Regions from separate parts of the Tistrella sp. genome, predicted to be linked through region 2. Evidence: riboswitches for the same ligand, from Rfam matches in the RefSeq annotation. Region 2 holds a riboswitch; the other holds the start of a gene.
What was found. Region 2 has a riboswitch for cobalamin ahead of CMO28_RS07295 (TonB-dependent receptor plug domain-containing protein). Riboswitches for the same ligand answer to the same signal wherever they lie in the genome.
Positions count from the first base shown of each region.

Region 1 (5,729 bases), on a different contig from region 2:
ACGCGCCCATCTGCCGGATGTCGGCGATGGCGGTCGCGACCGGATCATCGCCTGCGGTCATGCAGCCCGAGGCGAGCACATGGGTCGGCATGCCGAGCCCCGCGAAGGTCTCGCGCGGGCCCAGCCCGCCGATGCCGAAAGCCGCGGCGAAGCCGCCGAGCACGAGATCCGGCAGCAGGCCCACCACCGCTTCGGTGGCGAGATAACGGTCGAATTTGACCGGGATGCGGTCGAAGCCGGTCTGAAGATCAGGCGGCAGGGCATCGTCGAGATAGCCGGCGGCGACGATCCGGTCGGTGACGCCGAGCGCGAGAAGGATTTCGATCGCGTGCTGATGCACCACCACCACCCGCTCAGGGGGGCTGTCGGGCAGGGGCGGGTTGCCGCAGCCATCCGCCGCCCCGGCCGGACCGGCCATGACGCCCAGGCAGAGCAGCAGCAGGGCGGCGGCCAGCCGTGTCACCTGCCACCCTCCCGGAACAGCAGATCGGCTACCGGCCGGCCGTTCTTCAGATGCTCGACCGCGATCCGGCGGGCGGCCTCGGCATCGGGGACCGCATACCAGAAACCGCCCGGATGCAGCGTCGCCACCGGCCCGCGATTGCAGGGATAAAGGCAGCGGGTGCGCGTGACCATCACCCGCTCCGCCGTCTTGCCGCGCAGCCCCGCCCCTTCCAGCGCCGCCAGCATCGCCGCCCAGACGGCGCCCGATCCGCGATGGGCGCAGCGCGGCCCGTCGCAGGCGAAGAGATGGACGGCATGGTCCGGTGGGTCGTTCCAGGACGGCCGGCTGTCGGTGGCGGGGCTCTGGCGGACATCTTCCGCCGCCCCGCCGGTGATCCGCGACACCACCGCCGAGACGAAGGCGGGGTCGCCGTCCACCGGGTCCGAAAAGGCGATGTCGAGTGCGACGCCCCGGCGGTTGGCCCAGTCGTGCAGCGCGCCGGGCAGCCAGCCGCGCAGGCTCATATCCGCGGGCACGATCAGATCGACCACCAGCACCCGGATCCGGCCCCGATCGGCGAACATGTCCAGGGCGTCCGAGACTGACGGGACGGCCAGTTCGGCAAAACCCAGCACCACCGGCCCCGCAAAACCGGTCTCGTCGGCGAGACGCGCTGCCACCGCGGCACGCAGGGCCTCCAGCCGCCGCGGACTGCCATAGCCGCGGCGGGCCAGCAGGAGGACCAGATCGGGAGATCGCTCAGAAACTGTAGCCATAGCGCAGTTCTGCGGTGAGCGGCCGGCCGAGCTGGTCGACCTGACCCGAGGCGCCGGTGGTGCGGCCGGTGGCATAGTCGCGGTCGAAGAGGTTTTCGACGGTCAAGGTCAGCCGATGGGCGCCTTTCGGGCCGAAGGCATAAAAGCCCGAGGCGTCGAAGACGACATAGTCGCCATAGTCGACGCCGCGGGCGCGGACATTGCCGACATGGCGGGCATAGAGATCGGCGCCCCAGCTGTCACCGGGCGCAAAGCCCCGCGTGTCATCCGGCATCTCATAGCCGATCCGGACGAAACCATGGCGGGTCGGGATGTTGTCGAGCTGCAGCCCGGTGTCCCGGCGCTCGGTCGAGACGAAGGTGACCCCGGCCCCGGTCGACCAGCCGCGGGCGAAATCGAGCCCGGCCTCAAGCTCTACGCCTTCCGAGAGCACGCCTTCCGAAACGTTGACGAAGCGGTCGCCGGAGCCGTCGATCATGTCGTCGATCTCGCGGCGGAAGGCCGTGACTTCCAGGGTGAGGCGGGCATCGCGGCCGAGATCGACATCGACGCCGCCGCCCAGTTCCACCTCGCGGCTGGTCTCGGGATCGAGGCCCGGATTGCCTTTCGCACAGCAATCGTCGTTGGCATAGAGCTGCTCGGCGGTGGGCAGGCGGAAGGAGGTGCCGGCAAGCGCGCGGATAAAGGCCGGGCCGAAACCCTGGCGGATGCTCGCCGACCAGACCAGCGCCTCGGCGCCGTCGGCCGTCCAGTTGTAGCGGGTGCCGATCGACAGATCGGTTTCGGGCAGGGCATCCAGATGTGGGCGGAGCTGGGTGAACAGCCCATAGGCCTCACCCGTCTGCTTGCCGATGACCAGAACGTCATCGGCGCCCCGGTAGAACTGGCTGTCGGCCCCGAAGAGCAGTTCCTGGCCGGCGAACCGCCAGCGGCCCTGAGCCTTCAGCCCGTAATCCTTGAAGCCCCAATAGTCGCCGTCATTGAGCGTGGTCGTGCCGCCGCCGGGCTGATTGTAGATCCGGGTGTAGTCCGTGTCCCAGACATTGAGATGGGCACGCAGTGCGTAGTCGAAAGCCTGGGAGGGCGTGTGCTCGAAGCTTGCGGTCACGATGTGCTGGGTGCGGTCGTTGAAGGTGTCGTGGTTCGACACCGGACGGGCGAAGTCCAGCTTGCCGGCGGCGTATTGATAGAACAGATCAACGCGTGCGGTATCGCCCAGATGCTGGGTGGCGCGAAAGCCCAGATTGGCGACGCGATAGGACCGGCGGCGGTCGCTGACCGTGGCGTCGATGTCCTCGCTGCGATAGGGGATGTAGCCGTTGCTCTGGTCGTGGGAGCCGAACACCATCAGATCCAGGGCACCGAGCGCGTTCGGGAAGCGGTCGCCCGCCCGGCCGTCGAGATGGCGGGCGCCGTCGCTGGCGAGCCCGGCCGAGATTGCGCCCTCCGGATCGTCGCCGGTCCCCCGGCGGGTGACGATGTTGATCACCCCGGCGACCGCCTCGGTGCCGAAGATCAGCCCCTGGGCGCCTTTCACCACCTCGATCCGTTCGATCGCGGCGGTCGATATCGTGTCGATGTAGAGCCCGCCATAGAGCCGGTTGTTGAGCCGCACCCCGTCGAGCAGGATCAGGATATCCGCCGATCTGGAGCCGCGCAGCGAATAGGTGCCATAGTCGAAGGGGCCCGTCTTGGGGGCGACGTAGAGCCCCGGCACATAGCGCTGCAGCACCCGGGTGACGTCGGCCGAGGGGCCGGCCCGCTCGATCTGGGCGCGGGTCACCACCTCCATCTCCCAGCCCAGGCGCGCGAGGTCTGACGTCGCCGTCTCCTCGATGCCCGGCGCTTCGACCGCCAGGGGGTCGAGACGGGTTTCCGCCGCCCCGGCCAGACCTGCGCCGAGGAGGGGTGGCAGGGCTGCAAGCCCCTGAATCCAATAGGTCAAACGCATAAACAGGGTCGCATCCTCGTCGACGGAACGGGACAGCGACCGCAGCTAACTGGTCTGTAAACGGATCCGGAACGGGGGCGGATGACGGCCGGACCGCAGGTCCGCAAGAGGGGCCCCCCTGGATCAGCGCTCACCGCCCACCGCGGCCTGCCGGTCATGTCACGGGCTGGTATCCGGGCTCGGAAGTCGGACCGGAGATCCGGACCGGGGGCCGTCCCTTCCCAGGTCTTCCGACCCAGTGGTTTCGACGGCCTTTAAGCTTCCACACCGTTGCGGGGGCAGCAGCGGCTTTGCGGGGCTATGAGCCTTCCGCGTACCGCTTTCCCAATTCTCCACCCCCTCCGCCTGGATCGGGGTGGCACCACGTGCGGGCACGATGCTAGCGGCCCGATCCGGCGCGCGCAACGTGATTTCGCAGCCCGGACCGGCTGTCAGAGAGTGGATTGACGGCGCGGCCATTCGACCTCTACCGTTGCCGCGATCGGATCGAACCAACGCGAGGCGCGCATGAGCACCCGGGCGAAAATACCTGCGACGATCGTCACCGGCTTCCTGGGCGCGGGCAAGACCACGCTGATCCGGCATCTGATCGAGAATGCCGGCGGGCGTCGTCTGGCACTGATCGTCAACGAATTCGGCGATGTCGGCATCGACGGCGACCTGCTGAAGGGTTGCGGTATAGAAACGTGCCCTGATGAAAACGTGATTGAGCTGGCGAATGGCTGCATCTGCTGCACCGTCGCCGACGACTTCCTGCCGACCATGGAAGCCCTGCTCGCCCGCGAGCCGCGGCCCGATCACATCATCATCGAAACCAGCGGTCTGGCCCTGCCCAAGCCGCTGGTCCAGGCCTTCGCCTGGCCGGGGGTGAAGACCCGTGCGACCGTCGACGGCGTGATCGCGGTGGTGGATGGCGCGGCCCTGGCCGAGGGCCGTGTCGCCAACGACCCCGAGGCGCTGGACCGCCAGCGCGCCGCCGACCAGACCCTGGACCACGAGGCCGAGGTCGACGAGCTGTTCGAGGATCAGCTGGCCTGCGCCGACATGGTGGTGGTGACCAAGGCCGACATGCTGGACGCCGACGGCATGGCCCGGGCCCGGGCCGCGATCGCGCCCGAGCTTCGCCCCGCCACCCGGGTGGTGGAGGCCGCGCGCGGCATGGTCGACCCGGCCGTGCTGCTGGGCCTGGGGGCGGCGGTCGAGGACGATCTTGCCGCCCGCCCCAGCCATCACGACGGCGAAAGCGAGGAAGAGCACGGCCACGACGCCTTTGCGAGCTTCGTGGTCGAACTGCCGGAGGGCGTGGATCACGAGGCACTGCCGGGCCGCATCGGGGCCGCGGTCGAGGCGCACCCGATCTATCGCGTGAAGGGCTTCGTGGCCGTGCCGGGCAAGGCGATGCGCCTGCTGGTTCAGGGCGTGGGCCCGCGGCTGCAGCAGCAGTTCGACCGGCCCTGGCAGCCGGGCGAGGCACGCCGCTCGCGCCTGGTGGTGATCGGGGCCCAGGGGCTGGATCCCGCCGCGGTGGCCGAAGCCCTCGGCGGCCGTCCGGCAAGCTGAGGGTACCGGCGTCATGCATCTGCTTGCAGCCGAACCCGGCCGGATCGACGATGGCGACGAGGCGATCGACCTCCGCCAGAGCCCGGCAGAGATGGTCGTGGTCACGGCTGCGGATACCGAACTCGCCTGCCTTTCGGCCGCGAAGGCCCGGCTGGGCGCCGATGCGCCCGAGCTTCGGCTGGTCAACCTTCAGCGGCTGAAACACCCGATGTCGGTCGATCTCTGGGTCGACCGCACGCTGGCCCGCGCCCGGCTGGTGATCGTGCGCCTGCTGGGTGGCGCCGCCTACTGGTCCTATGGGCTGGAGCGGTTGACGGCGCTGGCCCGCAGCCGTGCCGTGGCACTGGTGGTCATTCCCGGCGACGACCGGCCCGACAGTTCGCTCGACGGCCTGTCGACCGTCTCGGCGCGGGAGCGGGCGCTGATCTGGTCCTATTTCAACGGCTATGGCATCGACAATGCTGCCGGTCTGCTGATCCATGCGCAGCACCTGCTGGGCCGGCGTGATGTGCCCGGCCCCGCACCCGTCAGGCTGCCGCCGGCGGGGCTGCATCCGGCGACCACCGGTACCGCCCCGGCCGATGCCGGGCTGACCGGGGCGGATCTGGCGCGCATCGACGCCCTGGCGGCGGGCGGCCGGCCGGTGGCGGCGATCGTCTTCTACCGCTCTCTGGCGCTTGGCGGCCAGACGGCGGCGGTGGAAGCGCTGGCCTCGGGGCTGGAGGCGCGCGGTCTGGCGCCGCTGATGGTCCACGCCCAAAGCCTGAAAGACCCCGCGGCGGCCGCTTTCGTGCGCGCGGCGCTGGAGCGGGCGAAGGCCGCGATCGTGCTGAACACCACCGCTTTCGCGCTGGGCGATGCCAATGGCCGGGGCGCGGCGCGCACCCCCTTCGACGGCCTGCCCGGCCCCGTGCTGCAGGTGGTGCTGTCCGGCGCGTCCGAGGCGGCCTGGGCCGGCAGCAGCCGGGGGCTGGGCCCGTCGGACCTGGCCATGCAT
Region 1 covers NZ_NYWI01000013.1:38,973-44,701, reverse strand. The annotation lists gene CMO28_RS02930 (ABC transporter substrate-binding protein) at 1-463, opposite strand, end outside; gene CMO28_RS02925 ((2Fe-2S) ferredoxin domain-containing protein) at 460-1,221, opposite strand; gene CMO28_RS02920 (TonB-dependent receptor plug domain-containing protein) at 1,205-3,172, opposite strand; cobalamin riboswitch at 3,320-3,553, opposite strand; gene cobW (cobalamin biosynthesis protein CobW) at 3,680-4,732, shown strand; gene cobN (cobaltochelatase subunit CobN) at 4,746-5,729, shown strand, end outside.
Region 1: it holds a riboswitch for cobalamin, as region 2 does, so the genes downstream of both, CMO28_RS02920 (TonB-dependent receptor plug domain-containing protein) here and CMO28_RS07295 (TonB-dependent receptor plug domain-containing protein) in region 2, are expected to answer to the same signal.

Region 2 (5,729 bases):
GCGGCGCGGTAGCCGTCGGCGCCGAACAGACCGTGGAGATAGCAGCCGGCGACCCGGCCGTCATGGCCGGTGGCGCCGTCGGGGCGGCCGTCGGCCAGACGCAGCATCGGCCGCGCCGTGCCGGGGCCGGTGGTGACACCGACATGCATTTCATAGCCGCGCACGGCCGCGCCTGTGGTGATTTCGGTGCCGGTGGTTTCGATCAGCGCCTTGTCGCCGCCGAGTCGGGTTTCGACGTCGAGCAGGCCGAGGCCCGGCACGGCGCCGGCCGGCCCCTCGATGCCGTCCGGATCCTCGATCACCCGGCCCAGCATCTGATAGCCGCCGCAGATGCCGATCACCCGGCCACCGCGGCGGACATGGGCGGCAAGATCGACATCCCAGCCCTGGGCGCGGAAGAAGGCGAGATCGGCGATCGTCGCCTTGCTGCCGGGCAGCACGATCAGATCGGCCACCGGCAGGGGCTGGCCGGGCGGCACCATGGTCAGCGCCACCTGCGGTTCCAGCTTCAGCGGATCCAGATCGTCGAAATTGGCGATGCGGGCGAACATCGGCACGGCGATCTTCAGGCCCCCGGGCCCCGGATCGCGCGGCGTGTCCAGCGCCACCGCATCTTCGGCCGGCAGCCGCGCCGCGGCGGGCAGCCAGGGCACCACCCCGAAACTCTTCCAGCCGGTGCGGGTCTCGATTTCAGTCAGGCCGCCGTCGAACAGGCGGACATCGCCGCGAAACCGGTTGATGATGAAGCCCTTGATCAGCGACAGCTCATCTTCCGGCAGAAGCGCATGGCTGCCGACCATCTGGGCGATCACCCCGCCGCGATCGATGTCGCCCACCAGCACCACCGGCGCCCCAACGCGGGTCGCGAAGCCCATATTGGCGATGTCGCCGGCGCGCAGATTGACCTCCGAGACCGAGCCCGCCCCTTCGATCAGCACCAGATCGGATCGGGCGGCGAGGCGGGCGAAGCTCTCCAGCACCTTCGGCATCAGCCGGTCCCGCCAGCCGCGATATTCGGCGGCGCGCGCCGTACCGGCCATGCGGCCCTGCACCACCACCTGCGCGCCGATATCGGTCTGCGGCTTCAGCAAGACCGGGTTCATGTCGACCGAAAGCGGCACGCCGGCGGCACGGGCCTGCAGTGCCTGGGCGCGGCCGATTTCGCCGCCATCGGCGGTGACGGCGGCATTGTTCGACATGTTCTGCGGCTTGAACGGCAGCACCTTCAGCCCGCGGCGCACCGCGATGCGGGCAAGCCCCGCCACCAGCAGCGATTTGCCGACGTCGGATCCCGTGCCCATCACCATCAGGCAGCTTGCCATCGGCGGCGTCTCCCAATGTCAGAAGGCGACCCGCAGGCCGAGATAGAGGCTTCGACCAGGGGTGGCGTAGCCGTCCACTTCCTGATAGTCCACGTCGAAGACGTTGTCGAGCCGGGCATAGGCGGTGACGGCGTCGGTCAGGCGGTGGTCGCCATTGATTCCCATGATGGTATAGCGGCGGATCTTGGTCGGCCGGCTGGCGGAATTGACCTGCGCGCCGACATGGGACGCCTCGATGCCGATCCGGGTGCCGTCCAGCGGATAGACATCGGCGGCGGCGAACAGGGTGTGGCGCGGACGGCGCGGCAGGGCCGTGCCGGTCTCCAGATCCGTCGTCTCGAGATAGGTATAGGCCGCCTGAAGCGTCAGCCAGTCGGCCGGCACCGCCTTTGCCGTCGCTTCCAGCCCCTCGGTGCGGGCGCGGGCGGTGTTGCGGTAGCGGCTGGCGGCGGAATCGAAGCTCAGCATGTTGCGGATGTCGTTGCGGAACCAGGTGAGCCCCAGGGTCAGCGCGTCGTCGACGAGGCGCTGTTCGATGCCGATATCCCAGCCCCGGCTTTTCTCCACCTCCAGATCCGCATCGCCATAGGTCGGGTGATAGAGCTGGTAGAGCGACGGCGCCTTGGAGCCGGTGCCCCAGCTGCCGCGCAGCGTGGTGCCGGTGCCGGGCACGATCCAGGCACCAGTGAAGCGCCAGGTGGTGTGGGCGCCGAAGGCCGAATGATCGTCGCGGCGGACACCGGCGGTCAGATAGAGCTGGTCCCAGAGCCCGGCCCGGTACTGGCCGAAGATCGCGGTGGTATCGGCATTGGCCGAAAGCGTGTTGATCACCGGATCGCCGGGGGCCTTCGCATCACCGATCGAGGCGGCCTCGTGCTCGCGCGAGAGGCCGACGGTGGCCACGTCGTCGTGACCGTCGACGGTGATGTCGGTCTGGTTCTCGATCCCGGTCCGCCGGCCGTCGAAATCGGTGCGGACCGAAAAGCTGGAGGTCGGGTCCTTCGAACTGCGGTCGAGCCGCGAGCCCGAGAGGGTGGTACGGTTTTCAACCCGGCCGTCGAACAGGGTGGCGATGGCGGTCACCCGGCCGCTCAGGCTGTCGGCCTCGTTCTCGCCCGGCGCCTCGGGCTTGCGCGAGGGGTCGAAATCGGCCGAGGTGCGGGCGGCCGTGCCGGTGGCTTCGATCGCGAATTGATCACTCAGGGTCAGCCCGCCGCTGAGGCCGATCTGGGTGCCGGTGAAACCGTCATCCTCCCGCCCGCCTTCCAGGCGCGAGAAGCCTTGGGTGCGGAAATCGACGATCGAGACGGCGCCGTCCCAGCGCTCGCCGGCACCGCGCAGCGCCGCGGAATGCCGACGGCTGCGATAGGCGCCGTATTCTGCCGAGGCGTCGCCCTCCACCCCGGTGCCGCCATTGCGCAGACCCCGGCGGGTGACGATGTTAACCACGCCGCCCATGGCATCGGCGCCGTAAAGCGCGCTCTGCGGGCCGCGCAGCACCTCGATCCGGTCGACGTCGTCGGCAAGCAGGCGGCCGAGATCGAAAGCCCCGCTGGCGCTGGCGGGATCGTTCACCTCGACGCCGTCGATCAGGATCTTGGTCTGGCTGTCATCGGTGCCGCGCAGCCTGAGATTGGTGGCGGCCCCGGGGCCGCCGGTGCGGCTGAACGATACGCCCGGCGCCCGGCGCAGCGCATCGACCACGAAGACGGTGCCGGCTCGGCGCAGGTCGTCGCCGTCGATCACCGTCACCGAGCTGCCGACGGTGGCGGGATCGACGGCCGTGCGGGTGGCGGTCACCACCAGAGGTGTCAGGGTTTGACGGGTTTTTTCGTCATCGGCGAATGCCGGGACGGCACCGGTGGTGGCGGCAAGGGCGGTGCCGAGCAGAAACAGGCGGACGGCGGCGGTCATGGGTCTGTTATGGTCCCGCGATGGCTGGCGCACCGACGCGAACGGGATGGCCGGCGCGTGTCCGGGTCTCCCTGCCGCCGGTCATGCCCGCCCGGCGACCGCGCGATACGCGGGGGTGCGACGGCAGGTCTCCTGGCTCGCGGGTCCAGGCCCGGGCCCCCGGCCTTCCCGGCCTGTTACCGCCAGTGGCTGTCATGGGGGTGGGCTCACCGCCTACAGTTGCGGGTACAGCCGCGGCCTGGGCGCCCTGGCGCCGCACCGCGTTCCCTCTTCGCCGGCCGCCTTTCCGAGGAAAGGCGGCACGGAACCGTCGCCCCGCACCATAAAGACCGGGATGCCCTGGGGCAAGCGGCACGAAAGAAGGGCGCCATCCTCGCGGGGGGAGGATGGCGCCCGAAGTGATCAGGCAGGGAGACGTTCGGGAGGAGAACGTCGGTGGTCCAGGGGAAGGTCGGTGGTCCAGGGGAAGACCGTCGTCAGTCAGTCATGGTCGTCGTTCATGGTCGGCCCGGATCAGCCGCCCGACGGGGCGGTGGTGGGGGCGGGGGTGCTCATCGGCTGGGCGCCGGTGGCGGCATCAGCGTCGCTCTTCACGGCTTCCTGTGACTTGAAGGCCGGCATCTGCTCCAGCTGCTCGGGCGTCACCGAGGCGACCAGGGCCTGTTCGGCCGGCTCGGCCTTAAGCTGATCCCAGGGCACCATCACTTCCTTGGCGCCGAAGCCCAGCACGCCGCCATAGGCGAGCACCGCATGGGTGATCTGACCGTCGGTACCGAAGATCACGCCCTGAAGGGAGGCGACTTCCTCACCGTCGGGGGTCCGGACCACGGTGTCGTTCGACAGCAGGGTATCGGCCGGCTGCGGATCCTCGGCCTCGGCGGTGTCGGCACCGCCAGCCGGCGGGGTCGCGGGCATGGCGCCCGACGGGGCTGCCGTGCTGCCGGCACCTGCACCCATCCCGCTGCCGGCCGGGGCCTGCTGTTCCGTGGGGGCAGCACCCGGCGAGGCGGCCTGTGCCAGTGCGCTGCCGGCCGCGAGGGGGGCGGCACCCAGACCGACGATGATCGCAAGAGCCGAGGTCGTGCCGCGCATGGACTTGAACATGGTCAATTACTCCTGTGTTCGGCGATCCGGCAAGTTCTCTTGCCTTCCTCAATGATCTGGGAACTTGAGCGAAAATTGTTAAGTGCTGCGCTGTGGCATAATCATGTGAGGTTTGGTCTTCGAATACTGGTAGAAGATGATGAAGCCCCCCCGGCTGTGAGCGGGCGATGTCAGAAGGGCCGGATCGGGCCTCCCCCGTGTCGGCATGGTGTCGCGGCCGTGCTTGACGCCGGCCGCGGCGCGTCGCAGGCTCCGGCGCAGGAGGGACGACGGCTGCCCGCAACCCCCGCGGGGCCGAATTTCTGCGCAGGAGATCTGCCGATGCGTATGGACGTTCTGGGACTGGCCGGTGCCGCGGTGATCGCGGTGGGCATTGCCGCCGGCGGCTGGCTGGTCGGCCAGGGTGTGGTCGAGGCGCGGCTCGGCAACCGCACCGTCCAGGTGAAGGGCCTGGCCGAGCGCGAGGTGAAGGCCGACCTGGCAGTCTGGTCGCTGCGCTATGTCGCCTCCGGCAACGATCTGAACGAGGTGCTGGGCCAGCTGAAGCGCGATACCGAGACGGTGAAGCGTTTCTTCACCGATGCCGGCCTGCCGGCCGAGACGATCGAGATGCTGAGCCTGGAGGTGACCGACCAGAACGCGCAGCTCTATCGCTCGGGCCCGGTCGAGGTGCGCTATATCGTGGCGCAGACGGTGTCGGTGCGGACCACCGATGTCGACAAGGTGGAGGCCGCATCGCAGAAGGTGGGCGATCTGGTCGAGGCCGGGGTGGTGCTGTCCAACGACATGGGCGCCTGGGGCAGCGGCCCGTCCTATATCTTCACGAAGCTCAACGATCTGAAGCCCGGGATGATCGCCGAGGCGACCGCCAATGCCCGCGACGGTGCCGCCCAGTTCGCAACCGACAGCGGCAGCCATGTCGGCGCGATCCGCAATGCCTCTCAGGGGCTGTTCCAGATTCTGCCGGCGACCGATATCCCGAACATGCCCGAGAACCGCCAGGTGACCAAGACCGTGCGGGTGGTGACGACCATCGACTTCTTCCTGGAAGACTGAACCCCGCCTTGACGTCGGACGCCCCCCTGCCTGATCCCGCATTGCCCGACCGGATCGCCCGTGCGATCCGGTCGCTGCCCGTGGCGGAGCTTGCCCGCCCGATCCGCGAGGCTCTCCATCAGGGCCGCGATCTGGTGATCGAGGCGCCGCCGGGTGCCGGCAAGACCACCGCGGTGCCGCTGCTGCTGCTGGATGCCCCCTGGGCGGCAGAGGGGCGCATCCTGATGCTGGAGCCGCGCCGGCTGGCGGCACGCGCTTCGGCGGCACGCATGGCCGCGATACTGGGCGAGGCGGTGGGGGAGACGGTGGGCTACCGGGTCCGGCTGGACCAGA
Region 2 covers NZ_NYWI01000029.1:54,871-60,599, forward strand. The annotation lists gene CMO28_RS07290 (cobyric acid synthase) at 1-1,322, opposite strand, end outside; gene CMO28_RS07295 (TonB-dependent receptor plug domain-containing protein) at 1,341-3,236, opposite strand; cobalamin riboswitch at 3,341-3,563, opposite strand; gene CMO28_RS07300 (PRC-barrel domain-containing protein) at 3,750-4,340, opposite strand; gene CMO28_RS07305 (SIMPL domain-containing protein) at 4,662-5,396, shown strand; gene hrpB (ATP-dependent helicase HrpB) at 5,405-5,729, shown strand, end outside.